3 regions of the Streptosporangium oxazolinicum genome follow, and region 3 is predicted to be linked to each of the others. Evidence: riboswitches for the same ligand, from Rfam matches in the RefSeq annotation. Region 3 holds a riboswitch; each other region holds the start of a gene.

Region 1 (4,948 bases), on a different contig from region 3:
CGGGCGGCGACGTCGAGGCCATGCAGCTTGACGAGGACTTCCTCACCGCCCTGGAATATGCGATGCCGCCCACCGGCGGCATGGGGCTCGGCATCGACCGCCTCGTCATGGCCTTCACCGGCAAGAACATCCGCGAGACCATCCTGTTCCCGCTGGTCAAGCCGACCACCTGAGCCCGGCGGGCGGCGCGCGAGGACGTTCTCCCCGTACGGTGGCGCCGGGCCGGGCACCGCCCGGCCCGGCGCCACCGTCGTGAGGCCCGGCGCCGCTTCCCGCCCGGAGCGCGTCCCCTGCCGGAGCGCATCGAGGCCGAGAGCCCCGGAAGACCGGCCGGTCGCGCCGAGCGGCACCTCGCACGGCCCCGGGCCGGTGGGGGGCGAACCTGAGGGGTGAGCCGTACGGCCCCGAGGGGCGCGAGCCTGAGCGTTGAGCCGTACGCCCTGGGCCGGTGGGCCTGAATCCGAGCGTGAGCCGCGCGGCCGGGGGTGGGGCGGTCCTCGATACCGCCGGGCCTTTTCCCGTGGACGCGGCTCAGGACACCGGGGCGGAGCGGTGCCGTGGCCCCACCCTCGCGGATCCGCGGATCGCGGGAGTCCCCGTACGGCGTGCGGGTGAGGCCAGGACGGACAGGGCGGAAACGGTGGGCCGGAAACCGCCGTCGCGCCCATGAGCCCCCGTAATGGCGCATCCGTTTCTGTACGGGACAGAAATCCATTTCCAGCACGTCCAATATCGCCCGGCGCCCCATCGTCGCCGCGTGATACTTCGCGAATGCCGCAAAGCTGCTCCCTTGACCCTCATATTTCTGTGTTTCCCGTGGGGTGCCGTCAAGGCGGTGAGTGACCGTGGTCGCCGAAGAGTATCGGGAAGAGATCTGTTTTTCCCGAGAAATGCGGGCGGGCCGGATCCCCGGGGGGCCGGTCCCGGCGCGCCCGGCGTGCCCGGCAGGGGGCGGCGGCTCCGGCGAAACCTTGTTCTGCCAGGACTTCGACCGCCTCGGCCAGGGGGTGCTTGCCGCCTCGTGCCTGGGCTCGATCATGACATAGCCGCAAAGGCACTGACATATCATGAGTACTTCATGTAGCGCCTACTATGTCAATACTGGACGCGCGCTATGAAGAGTGGAACTTGACGACCTTTGAACAAGGCGTTTACCGTTCCTGGCGGACGGTATTCATTTCCGGCGTCTCGCACCCGGTTTCCAGAGTGGGGGGAGTGACTCTTGATGGCATATCCAGAAGTGGATTCACGCCATGGCGACAGCCCCCTGGGCATGAGCGATATCGGTCTCAGCGACGACGACCTCGTGCTGCTGGCTGAGCTCGCCAAGGGTGTCACGGTCGATCGGGTGGGTCGTCGCCTCGACATCAGCGGACGGACCGTCAGGCGCAGGCTGAGAGGCATCTGCGACCGCATCGGTGTCGCCACGGCGATCGAGGCCGTGGCCTGGGCCGCCCGCCGCCGCCTGATCTAACACCGCCGCGTGTCCGGCAGATCGGGCCGGACACGCGTGCGGGGGCCGGGTACGTTCGGTCCGCGATCAGTCAGCGATGCGGACGCCTCCGGCGAAGGGCCGGTTGTCGATCGTGGCGATGTGGACGACGTCCCCCGTCTGGGGCGCGTGGATCATCAGGCCCGCGCCGATGTAGATCCCGACGTGGTGCAGGTCGCTGTAGAAGAAGACCAGGTCGCCGGGGCGCAGCTCGTCCCTGCCGACGTGGGTGCCCGCGGTCCACTGGTCGCCTGTGTAGTGCGGCAGGCTGATGCCGACCTTCTGGTAGGCCCACATGACCAGCCCGGAGCAGTCGAAGGAGTTGGGACCCTCGGCGCCCCAGACGTACGGCTTGAGCTGCTGGGTGAGCGCCCAGCGGGTGGCCTCCGCGGCCTTGCCGCTGCCCACGATGGGCACGTTGGTCCTCACCCGGGCGCCCCTGTTGCTGACGGCCCTGCTGCGCACCTCGCTGAACAGGTCGCTCTCGACCCGCGCGACCAGTCGTTCGATCTTGGTCCGGTTGCCGTCGATCTCCGTCAGGAGCTTCTTGACCTCCGAGGTCCTCGCCGTGGCGCTGGCCTGCGCCCGCTCGGCGGCCTCGATCGCCCGGGCCACCTGGGCGACCTCCTCGCTCTGCTGCTGCTGGAGCGCGTAGTTGGTGGTGGCCTGGTCGAGGAAGGTGTCGGGGTCCGTCGACTGGGTGAAGGCGAGCCCGGGGTTCAGGCCGCCCGACATGTAGGTGCTCTGCGCCAGGAGGGTGGCCTTGGTGCGGCGGGTCGCCAGCTCGGACTCGCTCGACGCGAGGGTCTTCTTGGCGCTCTCCGCGGCCCGCTGAGCCTGCTTGAGCTTGACCCGCTCGCCGTTGTACCGCTCGGCGAGGGTGCCGATCTCCTCGTGCAGCTTCTCGGCCTGCTTGGCCAGCTGCTGGAGGCTGGGCTCTGGGTCGGCGGTGGCGGCGACCAGCGGCGTGCCGAGGGTCAGGGTGGCGAACGCCAGGCCGATGACCGCCACGCGACGGCGCAGCCTTCGCGGCGCGCGTTCTCGACAGCGGGCGTCGTCGCCCGCGTGCTTTCCTCCGCGGTCGCGCGTGCGCTTCACCAACAGGCTCCTCTCCTCGACCGCCTACCGGGTTAGCTGACGGGTTCGGGCCGGAGGCAGCCCTACCGGGTGCGCCGGTGGCACTCGGATTCACCCCGGAGGACGTGGTGGGTCCCCGGTTCCCCGCTGGTGGGGGATTCGGCGGGTCAGGCTTTTTACGTCTCTGACATCGAGCACGGAGATTAGTGCACCCGTGGTTCCTGCTCAACCAGAACTGCGAATTCAGTAGAGGTTTCGCAACTGAAATGTCACGGAAAGATCACATGTCAATAAGATCAACATGGCCATTACGCTGCCTTTGCCTCGTGGGTGACGGGTGCGGCGGAGGTCTTCCCAGGTCCGGGACCGTGCCAAAGGTGAGTTGTGGCACACGGGAGGTGTCGCGCGCTCAGTGTGGCAAAGCGATTACCAAGGGTCATGTGAGGGCTGTGGGCTGCGAGTTAAGGGTGAGCCGTAATTAAAGACCGGCGAGGACGTACGCTGAACGGTCATGGAGCAGCTTGCTGAGCATTCTCCCGTACCGGTCGTTCGCGCCCCCGACGGTGGGGGGCGGCGCGCCGGGGCCGAGGGGGCGGAGCGGGGCTCGCCCGCACCCGGCGCGGGCCCCGAGATCACGGTCCGCCGTGCCCGCACCCCGGACGTCCGCGCCGTCAGGCGGCTCGTCGACACCTACGGCGGCGCCGGCCCGCGCCTGCTGGAGAAGGCCACCGTCACCCTCTACGAGGACGTCCAGGAGTTCTGGGTCGCCACCGACGCGGAGGGGGAGGTCATCGGCTGCGGGGCTCTCCACGTGCTCTGGGAGGATCTGGCCGAGATTCGCACCGTCGCCGTCGATCCGGGCCGCAGGGGAATGGGGATCGGCCACCGGATCGTCTCCGCGCTCATTCGCACGGCCGTCGAACTCGGCCTGCGCCGGGTTTTCTGCCTGACCTTCGAGGTCGACTTCTTCGCCAGGCACGGTTTCCGGGAGATCCAGGGCACACCCGTCGCCCCCAAGGTCTACGCCGAACTTCTCGCCTCCTACGACGAGGGCGTGGCGGAGTTCCTCGATCTGGAGCACGTCAAGCCCAACACCTTGGGAAACACCCGGATGCTGCTGCACCTGACACGCGAGCCCGACTCTGATGACTTTAGAGCTGACTGATCGGAAAGGTGACTGTCGATACCTATGTCGATACCTTGTGCAGCAGCATGCATGTGCGTCTGACATTTGCCACATGCGCAGTCTAAGTGAGGTGACGCGGTGAGCACCGGACAGCCGCCGTATCCACAGGATGATCCCGACCGCGATCGCACACCGTCGGGGCACCCGGATTACGGACAGCACAACGCGGGTCGAGCCGCTGGCGAACTCGACCCCGACGTAACAGTCGTGGGATATCGGTCGGAGGCCTCACAGCCGAACACCGGCCCAGGACAGAGCCAGCCCGGTTACGGGCAGCAGCAGGGATATGGCCAGCAGTACGGCCAGCAGCCCGGCTACGGCCAGCAGCAGGGATATGGCCAGCAGCCCGACTACGGGCAGCAGCAGTACGGCCAGCAGCAGGGCTACGGCCAGCAGGGCGGGACCGGCGCGTACGGGCAGCAGGGTGGGACGGGGGCGTACGGACAGCAGTCCGGTTACGGCCAGCAGGCGTCCCACGAGCAGTCCGGTTACGGCCAGCAGCAGCAGGGCTACGGCCAGCAAGGTGGGGCCGGCGCGTACGGGCAGCAGGGTGGGACGGGGGCGTACGGACAGCAGTCCGGATATGGCCAGCAGGCGTCCCACGAGCAGTCCGGCTACGGCCAGCAGCAGGGCTACGGCCAGCAGCAGCCCGGCTACGGTCAGCAGTCCCAGCCCGGTTACGGCCAGCAGCCCGACTACGGGCAGCAGTACGGCCAGCAGCCCGATTACGGGAAGCAGGGCTACGGCCAGTCCGACTACGGGCAGCAGGGCTACGGCCAGCAGCAGCCCGCGTACGGGCAGCAGGGGTACGGCCAGCCGTACGGCGGTCCTCCCGGGGCGCCCGCCCCGCTCGCCGAGTGGTGGCAGCGCCTGGTGGCGAGGATCATCGACGGGATCATCCTGGCGATCCCGCTGTTCATCGTGAGTGCGGTGATCACCGCCATGCTCGTGACGGCCCCCAGCTTCAACCTGGAGACGGGTGCCACCACGGAGGGGGGCGGGCTCTTCCTCGCCAGCCTGCTCACCTCGCTGATCACCGCGGCCATCTACGTGGCCTACGAGTTCTTCATGCTCAGCCGGGGCGGGCAGACGGTCGGCAAGATGGTGATGGGCATCAAGGTCGTGCCGGTCGGCAGCGCCCTGCCGCCCGGCGGGCTCGGCTCCGACACGGCCGTCAAGCGCGCCGGCGTGCT
Region 2 (4,948 bases), on a different contig from region 3:
TGGCCGTGGGTGACCATGACGACGCGGCGGGCCCCGGCCTCGCGCATCCTGGGCGCGATCAGCCCGAGCGGCGCCGCCGCCCCGAAGACCACGGTGTCGCACCCGAACTCGGCGACCAGCCCGGCGGCCCGGCGGGCCACGGCGGGAGTGGGCAGCATCAGCGAGGTGGGGTGCCGCACGACGGGGTACGGCTGGCGCAGGTCGAAGGCCGCGCTGCCGGTCCACCGGGGGGCGTAGACGACGACGGAGCCGGGCGGGCGGCGGGCGATGAGACCGTACACGAACGACTGGATCCCCCCGGCGCGGGGCGGGAAGTCGTTCGTGACGACCAGCGTGCGGTTCACGGTTCCGGGAGGCCGTTCAGCCTGGCCCAGGAGCGCGCCAGGGCGATGCGCTGCGGTGCCGTGGGATGCGATGCATAAAGTACATACTCAATGAAATCAGGCGATAAATCCGAAATATTAGTAACTGACAGCCGCTTCTGCATCGCCACGAACGTCGCCGGGTCCCTGGTCAGGTTCAGCGCGTGCACGTCCGCGCGGGCCTCGATATGCCTGCTCACCAGGTTCTGAGCCGGCCCCGACAGGACCGTGGCCAGGCTCAGCACCCCCATCACCAGTCCCACCGCCCCCGGGTCGCCGAGCGAGGCGACCCCCGCCCGGCGCCGCACACCCCCCGCCGAGGTCACCACGTAGAGCAGGCACGCCCCGAACGCCGCGCCCAGGCCGCCGACGAGCGTGCCCCACAGCACGTCGTCCGCCTTGGCGTGGCCCAGCTCGTGCGCGACCACCAGCTCGACCTCGTCGGCGGGCGCGCGGAGCAACGTGTCGTAGACCACGATCCTGCGGGTCGCGCCGAATCCGGAGACGTACGCGTTGAGCGCGGTGGTCCGCCGGGAGGCGTCGGCGACGAGCACGTTCTCCACCGGCACACCGTCCCTGGCGGCCATGGCGAGCAGGTCGTCGCGGAGCCGACCGGCCTCCAGCGGCCTGAAGTCGTTGAAGACCGGCTCGATGAGCACCGGGTAGGCGAAGGAGGCGGCCACGGTCAGGGCGAACGCCCCGGCCGCCGCGGGGATCCACCAGCGCCGGAAGCGCCGTGCCAGGCCGATCACCGCCACCACCATGATCGCGGTCAGCCCGGCGCCGATACCGGTGCTCTTGGCCCGGTCGGCCGACCACGCCGGCCAGGTCTGGGTGGACAGCCCGAAGTCGCGCAGGTAGCTCTCCGACCACATCCCCAGGGGCCAGCGCAGCATCGCCACGGCCACCGACAGCACCAGCACGCCGAGCAGCGCCCGCAGCCACCACGGCCCCGGCAGCCGACCGGCGAGCCGTGCGCCCAGCGGGGTGGCCACCAGCACCCCCGCCACGACCAGCGTCAGGCCGAGCGACAGGTAGCCGGGGCGGCTGACCAGCGCGTCGAACGTCTCGGCCCTCGCGATCTGCTCGGGGGTGAAGTCGCGGGCCGGGTCGGGGGCGACGGCCGGAGCCCCCTCGGACAGCGTCCTCCAGGGCGTGGTGAGCGCCACGACCGCCAGCGTGGCCACCCCCAGACCGGCCAGCGCCCACCCCGCCGGCCGCACGCCCGAGGGCGCGTCCGTCGTGCTCAGCGTCACGTGAGTTCCTTCCTGAGGTAGTCGCGCCAGGCTTCGGTGAACTCGGCCACCGGCAGCCCAAGTGTGCTCCCGACATCGCTACCGTAGAGCCTCACCAGCGCCTTCTCCCCGAAGCGCTCCGCGACGAACCGGCAGGCGAGCCACGCCTCCTCGTACGCCTGCGCGAGCCTCGGCGCGCCGGGGGCGAAGTCGGCCGGGCCCGGGAGGCTGCCGGGCAGGACGCCCGAACGCACCTCGGCGGCCAGCTCGGCGGCGGCCGTGCGCACCGCGATCCCGGCGTCGCGGTAGCCCGCGTAGTCGGCGAAGCCCTCCGACAGCCACATCGGCACCCGGCCGCCCCGGGTCGCGCCGGTGGCCACGTGGGCGAGCTCGTGGGTGATCACCACGTCCCTGCCGGTCGCGGTGAGCCTGGCGTACCCCGACGGCAGGACGATCACCCGGTCCGCGGTCGCCATCGCGGCCAGGCCGCGGGTGCTCCCGGCCCCGGCGAGCGCCGCGGCCTCGGCGTCGGTGGCGGGGAAGAGGATCACCGCGGGGACCGGCCCCCAGATCTCCGCGATCGTCGCGCGGGCCCGGTCGGCCCTGGCCGCCAGATCCCGCAGGACGGCGGCCGGGACGCCGTGACCGATCACGAGGGAGTGTTCACCCCGGACGGTGACGGCGGCGCCCGGCCACAGGCCGTGGAGGTCGCGCGGGCTCGCGGGGACGTACGGGGCGTCGTACAGGGGGTCGTACAGGGGAAGGTGGCGGGGGGCGCGCGGGAGCGGGGCGGCTCCGGCCAGGAGGGGGCCCGTCCCGGCGAACGGAGCGGCGCTCATCAGCGCCAGCATCCCGGCGAGCACGGCGCGGCGCCCTTTCGGGACGGACATACGAGCCGATGGTACTCGACCGACACGAAGCGGCCCCGGCCCTCCGTGAGGAGGGCCGGGGCCGCTTTTCCGTGCTCGGGCACGTGCCTTCGGGCGTATGCCTTCGGGCGTGTGCCCGGACGTGGGCTCGGGCTCCTGTGCTTGGGCGCCGTACTTCGGACGCCGTGCTCAGGCGCGGGCCCCGGGCTCCGTGCCCGGACGCAGGCTCAGGGTCCGGGCCCGTATGCGAGCTCCGGGTCCGGGTGTGGGCTCAGGCTCCGGGCCGTACCGCTCCGGCGAAGGAGGACCTGTAGTAGCCCGCCAGCCTCACGATGCGAACCGTCTTGCCGCTGCTCGGCGAGTGGACCATCCTGCCCTTGCCGACGTACATGCCGACGTGGCCCTTGCCGCTGAAGAACAGCAGGTCACCGGGGTTCAACTTGCTCCACGAGACCTTCTTCTTGATCGACCTGTACTGGCTGTGCGTGATCCTGGGGAGGGACACGCCCGCCTTGCGCCAGGCGTATCGGACGAGCCCCGAGCAGTCGAACGCTCCGGGACCGGAGGCTCCCCACCGGTACGGATCGCCGATCTGCTTCTTGGCCGCCGAGACCGCCTTGCCGGCCCGGACCTTCTGGAGTGCCGCCTTACTCAGCTTGGCCTTGCCCTTGGCCTTCGCCGTGGTCGTGGCCTGAGTGGCGGTCTCCGTGGTGCTTTCGACCTGCTCCGAGACACCGGCCGCGGTGTTGACCAGGATCTCGGAGGGACCGTCCGCCGTCGCCTGCGCCGCCGTGGACCCGAGGGTGACCGCTCCGGCTGAGGCGGTCAACGTGAGGGCGATACCGCCGAGGGAAAGGCGGAAAAGGCGCGACAGACGGGGGTTGTGCGGGGTGGTAGACAGGATTTCTCCTTGGGACTTCCACTGATGCCTACCGGGTTAGCTGACGGATTCGGGCTTGGAAGATGCCCTACGGCAAAATATGCCGATTCACCCCTGGCCGCGCTGTGCTGGGCCTTTTGGGTCCCCGGTTCTATGCCTCCTGGCTGCATAGATTCGGCAGGCCGCCGTGATGAGCCCTGCCCCCGGGTGGGGGCACGGCGGCCGGTTGGATTTCTATAGGGACACCGGCCCGAAGACCGACATTCGCCGCGACGGCGTGGCTTGCACGTCGCGACGCCAGAAGTTACCCCGATCTCCGGCTTTCGGCAAAGCTTTCCCCAAGTCAGGAGGGCGAACGAGCCCTCTTGATCTTTTCGTTACCCCTGCTTAATGGCCATTTATGCCATTGAGATATGACTCTCGTCACATCTTTGAGATAAAGATCTGCAGATCACGATTTTGTAATATTCGTCACACTTGTCGCGATTCGGGGTTGATCAGGGGGGATGGACCGTTCCCGGCGATCGGCCAGGGGGCCGCGCGACCCGGCGCACGCGCGGGCACCGTGGATCGCCCCCCGGAAACCCGTCTCGGCGATCTTCAATTCGCCGGTGCCATATGTCGGGTTTTATGCCCGTTTGAGAAATTTTGAAGAGGGTACGGCAGGCGCGTACCTCAGGGAGGCGGTCATCATGTCGAACCGCTTGTTCCACGACAGACGCGACGCGGGCCGAGTGCTCGCGGGTCTTCTCGACAGGTACCGCGGGCAGCCCGGCACCGTCGTCCTGGGCCTGCCCCGGGGCGGCGTGCCGGTGGCGTACGAGATCGCCACGGCCCTGGGCGCCCCCCTCGACGTCTTCCTCGTCCGCAAGCTCGGCACTCCCGGAAGGGAGGAGCTCGCGATGGGGGCGATCTCCAGCGGCGGGGTGACCGTCCTCAACGAGGGCGTCGTCGGGGGCCTCGGCGTCGCACCGGAGATCGTCCGGCGGGTCGCCCGGCGCGAGGGGGAGGAGTTGCTCCGGCGCGAGCGGGCCTATCGTGAGGGGCGCCCGCCGCCGGACCTCGCGGGCAGGACCGTCATCGTGGTGGACGACGGCCTCGCGACGGGGGCGAGCATGCGCGCCGCCCTCCAGGCCCTGCGCCGCCTCCGGCCCGCCAGGACCGTCGTCGCCGTGCCGACCGCGCCGGAGTCCGCCTGCCGGGACCTCGCCGCCGTGGTGGACGAGGTCGTCTGCGCCACCACGCCGTCGCACTTCTTCGCGGTCGGGCAGTCCTACCGGGACTTCACCCAGACGACCGACGAGGAGGTGCGCGATCTTCTCCGCGCCACCTCGGGCCCGTCTTCCGGAACCGCGAAGCCTTCCACCGTCACAGAGTCTCCCGGCACCGCGAAGCCCTCCAGCACCGCCGAGGCTTCCGGCACCGCCGACAAGGTCGGCGAGGACCCTCGGCCCGCCGAGGTCAGGGGCGGACGGCTCCGACGATACGGCGGCCGTAGGCGGATAGCGGGACGACCTTGACGACGTCGCCGGTCTGCGGGGCGTGCACGATCTGGCCGTTGCCCGCGTACATGCTGACGTGACCGAGGCCCTCGCTGAAGAT
Region 3 (4,948 bases):
CATCGACGAGGTCGACTGGCACATGATCGACCAGCGGATCCGCCGGCTGAACTCCCTGGGGTTCGACGTCGCGGAGATGATGGTCCGCCGCAAGGCGGGCACCGGGCGGCTCATCGTCCGGCCCAAGGTCGTGGACGCCGGGCACCACCAGCGCAGGCTGCTGCGGCTGACCGGCCTGGACGTGGAGGAGAACCAGGCCAGGCGCCTCCTCAACGACCTCGACTCCTTCCGCGTGTCGCACGGCCTCCGCCACGAGGACGAGGCGATCGTGGCCCACCGCTGGCTCGCCGAGGTCTTCCAGCCCACGGTGCAGGCCGTGCCGCAGGAGATGCGCGGCAAGCTGGAGCCCGCCCAGTTCTTCCACGAGGTGCTCGACCACCGCTGGTACATGTCGGAGGAGGCCGGGAACGACGTCGGCCTGCCCGCCGCGGTGAATTCCTACGTGAAGAACATTCTTATTTTCAAGCCGGACGAAAAGGCACTCATCGCCGATGACCTAACCGGTTGATTTCCACTCGGGATGGATAACTTCGAGGAGAAGCTCGAAGTCTGATCCTCCGGTGCGGTCCGCGCCCCGGGAGGCGCGGACCGCACCGGGGCCCATCTGAGGAGAAATCGGCGGGCGTGGCGGAGGTCACCGTACGGAGAAGGTCGGTGGCGAGCGTACCGGAGGTCACCGTCCGGGAAGGGCGGTGACGAACGCGCCGGAGGTCACCGTCCCGAGTCGGCGGAGGTGGTGAGCTCGTCGATCGCGTCGACGAAGGTGGGCCAGAGTTCGGCGGGCAGGTCGTGGCCCATGCCGGGGAAGGTCATCAGCCGGGCCCCGGGAATCGCGTCGGCCGTGGCGACCCCGGCGGGCAGGGGGACGAGCGGGTCGTCCTCCCCGTGGAGCACGAGAGCCGGAATCGCGAGTTCCCTGAGCCGGGGCGCGCGGTCACCGGAGGCCATGATCGCGGCCACCTGCCTCGCCGTACCCGCCGGATCGTACGACCGGTCGTAGCCCACCCCGGCGATCTCGGCGTTCCACTCCCGGTCGAACGGGTAGCCGGGCGAGCCGACGGCGGCGCAGTTGTCGAGGGCCCGCCGGACCGCGCTCTCGCGGTCGGGCGTGAAGGCGGGCATGAGCACGTCCGGATCGGTCAGCAGGGCGGCCTGCGGGCTCGGGGTGGACAGAATCGAGGTGAGGCTGCGCACCCGGTGCGGGTGGCGGATCGCGAGTGACTGCGCGATCATCCCGCCCATCGAGAGGCCGACCACGTGGGCGGTGTCCCAGCCGAGCGCGTCGAGCAGCCCGGCGGCGTCGTCGGCCATGTCGTCCAGCAGGTAGGGGACCTCCCCGCTCCCGTCCAGGGCGGGCGTCCCCGCCTCGTCCAGGTGGGTGCTCTCTCCGCTGTCGCGGTTGTCGAAGCGCACCGCGCGGTAGCCTCGGTCCGCGAGCAGCTCGCAGAACCTGTCGTCCCACTGGATCATCTGGCAGCCGAGGCCCGTGATCAGCAGGAGGGGGCGAGCCTCCGGAGAGCCGAAGATCTCGTAGGCGATCTCGATGCCGTTCGCCGGGGCTCGCAGAGTCATGGCACTCCCACCATCCGTACTGTTTGTGCGGGACAGAATGCCATTTGGGGAGAAACGCGACACCGGCGGGGTGGTCCCCACCGGTGCCTCAGGACCGCCCCGTGCGAGCGGGCCGCGGTCCTTCATCGGACCCGCCCCGGCCTTCACGAGCGCACGTGAGCGGATCGGTCATTCCTCGGGCCGCTCCCCACGGAGAGCGAGGTCAGTTCTTCCCGGCACCGAGCTCCGCGGCGCGGATACCGGCGGCCGAGGCGTGCGCGGAGGCGGGCTCGACCATGACCTTGGGCTTGCCGATCCACGGCCGCGCCTCGGCGCTCACCAGCTGGGTCCCCAGACCGATCCCCAGCCGCCTCGCCATGGCGAAGACGGTCGTCGGCGGCTTGGCCGGGCTGGTGTCCCTGCGACCCCAGGCTCCGGTGGAGAACGCCACGGGGTGGTTCTTGATCCCCGTGCCGTCGCCCCACTTGGTGACCACGTACTGGATGTCGATGTGGCCCATGCCACCGTTGCCGTCCACGCCGAGCGTGCTGGAGTTGAACGTGCCGCCGGTCAGGTCGGCGAAGGTCTTGGCGTCGATGTCGACCATGATGCCCTGGTTCGAGGGGTTGCCCGGACCGCGGTCGCCGACGAAGAACTTCGCCTTCTTGCCCTTGTAGAGAATGTAGCCCTCGGTGAGCAGGGGCCAGCTCGGGCTGGCGATCATGCCCTTCTGCATCGGCTTGCCGCTGGCGGGCAGTCCGGTGTCACCGGCCCGGCCGGAGGAGTCGTCCCAGAAGTAGGAGGCCGTGGTCGACCCCTGGAGGAGGACGGCCTCGGAGCCGGCCGGCGCGCCGACCGCGGGGTCGGCGGCGAGGCGGGTGGGGGCCGCCAGGGCGTGGGCCGGAAGCGCCGAGGCGACGCCGACGGAGGTGAGAACACTCGCACCGACGAGGGTGGCGGCGACGAGGCCGCGCTTGAGGGGGACGTTGTTACCCGGGAGATGCTTGCTCAGGCTGTTCTTGTGCAAACCAAACTTGTGCAGACCAAAGAAGGGGTGCATGGAGAAATGGCTCTTTCACGAGGGAACGGGGCGGCCGGATGCGAACGCCGAAGGGGTGCACCGGCGGGGACGCGCTCGTCGGAAAAGGGGCGTAGCCGGATCGGCCGATTCAGCCGATCGCTACGCGGAGCACGGTCCTGAAGATGCCGCGATCAGGCGCGGCGGCGAGGTCGGGGGGAAAGTTCAGGTGGTCGGCGCGGACAGGGGGTGCACCGACGTGGTGACGCGGTGATCCATGAGGGGATCTCCTCTCCATCTCGTCTACCGGGTTAGCTGACGGGTTCGGGCGGTGGAGTTGCCCTACCGCCGCGCGCTCGCGGCGGATTCACCCCGGAAAAGTGGTTCCCCGGCTCCGGGGCCCGGCGGGCCCTCGGGATTCGACGTCGGCCGGCCGCTCCCTCTTGTGAAGGGCAGGTCGCCAACCGATAACAGTGGACACTACTGCCCAAACCGGACAAAGCAAAGCAAACACCATGAAAACCCCAGAAGATCTACCTACAAGCTTCAAGAAAGCCTCATCGATCACCCCGCCAGGCCAACGCCCGCCCTACCAGCACGAATGCCACGCCGATCGCGGAATTCATCCCGGGGCACCCGTGCCCGGAGACCCGCGCGGGGGAATCCGCACACCGCGCTCCCCGCAGACACGGCACACCCGGTAAACGCCCCGGAGACGAGCCCGGACGCCGCACTCCCCGCAGACGCCCCGGAGACTCACACGGAGGCGAGTCCGGAGGCCACGCTCTCCGCAGGCACCCCGGAGACCCGCGCGGGTCAACCCGGGCCGGTCAGTCCCACCAGAACGACCAGGCGTTCCTGCCCTTGATCTGCTCGGCGTAGTCGATGAGGTTCCCAGCCCCCTGGATGATGCTGTCGGGGCAGAACGTCCAGTGTTCGGCGGCGACGTGCAGGGCGTGCTCGGAGGTCGTCGGGGGCGCGGCGACGCTGAGGTCGAGGGTGTTGAAGCCCATGCCGACCACCCGCACCCCGAACCTGTCCTCCCAGCTCCGCACGACGGCCGCGAGCGGGACCATCCACTCGTTGTGGTTCAGCGCGCCCTGCCAGCCCATGACGGCGAGGGCGTCGGCCCCGCGTTCGACCGCGACGAGCCCGAGCGGGGTCCTGCGCTCGGCCACCAGCCCGGCGTACCAGTCGGCGACCACGCCGGGGTCGGCGGCGAGTTTCCCCGACGGGGCCGGGCCGGGGCACTCGGGCCCGAAGGGGTCGAGCAGTTCGAGCTGGTCGAGGTTGGCCCTGGCGATCCAGTCGGACCACACCTCGGCCATGAACGCGGCTGCGTGGTAGTTGTCGATCTGACCGGCGGTGTCCGGGGCGATCTGACCGGCCGACCAGGGCTGGACGGAGTCCTCCAGCAGGACCGGCCACAGGCCCGACTGGCCGTGCTGGGCCCTCAACCGGGCCCAGTACTCGCCGGAGACCGCCACCTCGCTGAGCCAGAACGCCGGACGGCGACGGACCGCGAGCTGAGCGTAACCGGGGTCGGGCCAGACCACGTCTCCCGGTGGCAGCTCCACCGAGAGCCTCCGGCCCGCACTCCCGCCGCCCCCTTCGCTCCCGCCTGCTCCATCGGCTCCGCCTGTTCTGTCGGCTCCGTCGGCGAACAGCTGGCCCAGCACTGGCGGAAGTTGCCCACTCTCCCAATCGCTCATCTCTACCGATCCGATCCTGACCACGGACCAATTTTGGCCTGTCAACCATCCCGAGTGACAGTTCTGTCCTGGTCCAGGCAAAAATTATCGGTACGGGGAGGAACGGAGCCGGGCGGGTGTCAGTCCTTCACCGCCCCGCCCAGCCCGGCGACCAGCCTGCGCTGGACGGCGACGAAGAAGATCAGCACGGGGATGGTCATGAGCGTCGAGGCCGCCATGATGCCGCCCCAGTCGTTCTCGTCGGGCTTGAAGAAGACCAGCAGGGCCGCGGGCAGCGTCTGGTTGTCCCTGGCCGAGATGATGAAGGTCCTGGCGAAGATGAAGTCGTTCCAGGCGGTGATGAACGAGAAGACGCTCGTGGCGACCAGTCCCGGCGCGACGAGGGGGAAGACGATCCGCCACAGGATCACCGGCCGGCTCGCACCGTCGATCATCGCGGCCTCCTCCAGCGTCTCGGGCACCGCGGCCACGAACCCCCGCATCATCCAGATGGCGAACGGCAGTGAGAACGCCAGGTGGACCAGGACGAGCGAGCCCAGGGTGTTGAGTCCCACCCCGGGCACCACCGCGCCGAGGTCGCGGACGAGGAAGAACAGCGGGATGGTGAGCGCCTCCACCGGCACCATCTGCGCCACCAGGAACATGATCAGCACGGTCGTACGGAACC

The links. A riboswitch is a leader RNA that binds a small molecule or an ion and turns the genes downstream of it on or off. The one in region 3 is predicted to bind cyclic di-AMP.
Region 1: it holds a riboswitch for cyclic di-AMP, as region 3 does, so the genes downstream of both, ABD817_RS21560 (C40 family peptidase) here and ABD817_RS10760 (hypothetical protein) in region 3, are expected to answer to the same signal.
Region 2: it holds a riboswitch for cyclic di-AMP, as region 3 does, so the genes downstream of both, ABD817_RS07890 (C40 family peptidase) here and ABD817_RS10760 (hypothetical protein) in region 3, are expected to answer to the same signal.

The regions. Positions count from the first base shown of each region.
Region 1 covers NZ_BAABAQ010000008.1:41,680-46,627, forward strand. The annotation lists gene lysX (bifunctional lysylphosphatidylglycerol synthetase/lysine--tRNA ligase LysX) at 1-173, shown strand, start outside; gene ABD817_RS21555 (helix-turn-helix domain-containing protein) at 1,274-1,474, shown strand; gene ABD817_RS21560 (C40 family peptidase) at 1,541-2,590, opposite strand; cyclic di-AMP (ydaO/yuaA leader) riboswitch at 2,596-2,744, opposite strand; gene ABD817_RS21565 (amino-acid N-acetyltransferase) at 3,081-3,734, shown strand; gene ABD817_RS21570 (RDD family protein) at 3,963-4,948, shown strand, end outside.
Region 2 covers NZ_BAABAQ010000002.1:650,081-655,028, forward strand. The annotation lists gene ABD817_RS07875 (glycosyltransferase family 4 protein) at 1-344, opposite strand, end outside; gene ABD817_RS07880 (M48 family metallopeptidase) at 341-1,618, opposite strand; gene ABD817_RS07885 (gluzincin family metallopeptidase) at 1,615-2,487, opposite strand; gene ABD817_RS07890 (C40 family peptidase) at 2,738-3,295, opposite strand; cyclic di-AMP (ydaO/yuaA leader) riboswitch at 3,378-3,536, opposite strand; gene ABD817_RS07895 (phosphoribosyltransferase) at 4,039-4,866, shown strand; gene ABD817_RS07900 (C40 family peptidase) at 4,808-4,948, opposite strand, start outside.
Region 3 covers NZ_BAABAQ010000003.1:246,117-251,064, forward strand. The annotation lists gene ABD817_RS10750 (DUF4032 domain-containing protein) at 1-508, shown strand, start outside; gene ABD817_RS10755 (alpha/beta fold hydrolase) at 712-1,572, opposite strand; gene ABD817_RS10760 (hypothetical protein) at 1,775-2,578, opposite strand; cyclic di-AMP (ydaO/yuaA leader) riboswitch at 2,855-3,004, opposite strand; gene ABD817_RS10765 (DUF4253 domain-containing protein) at 3,400-4,146, opposite strand; gene ABD817_RS10770 (carbohydrate ABC transporter permease) at 4,401-4,948, opposite strand, start outside.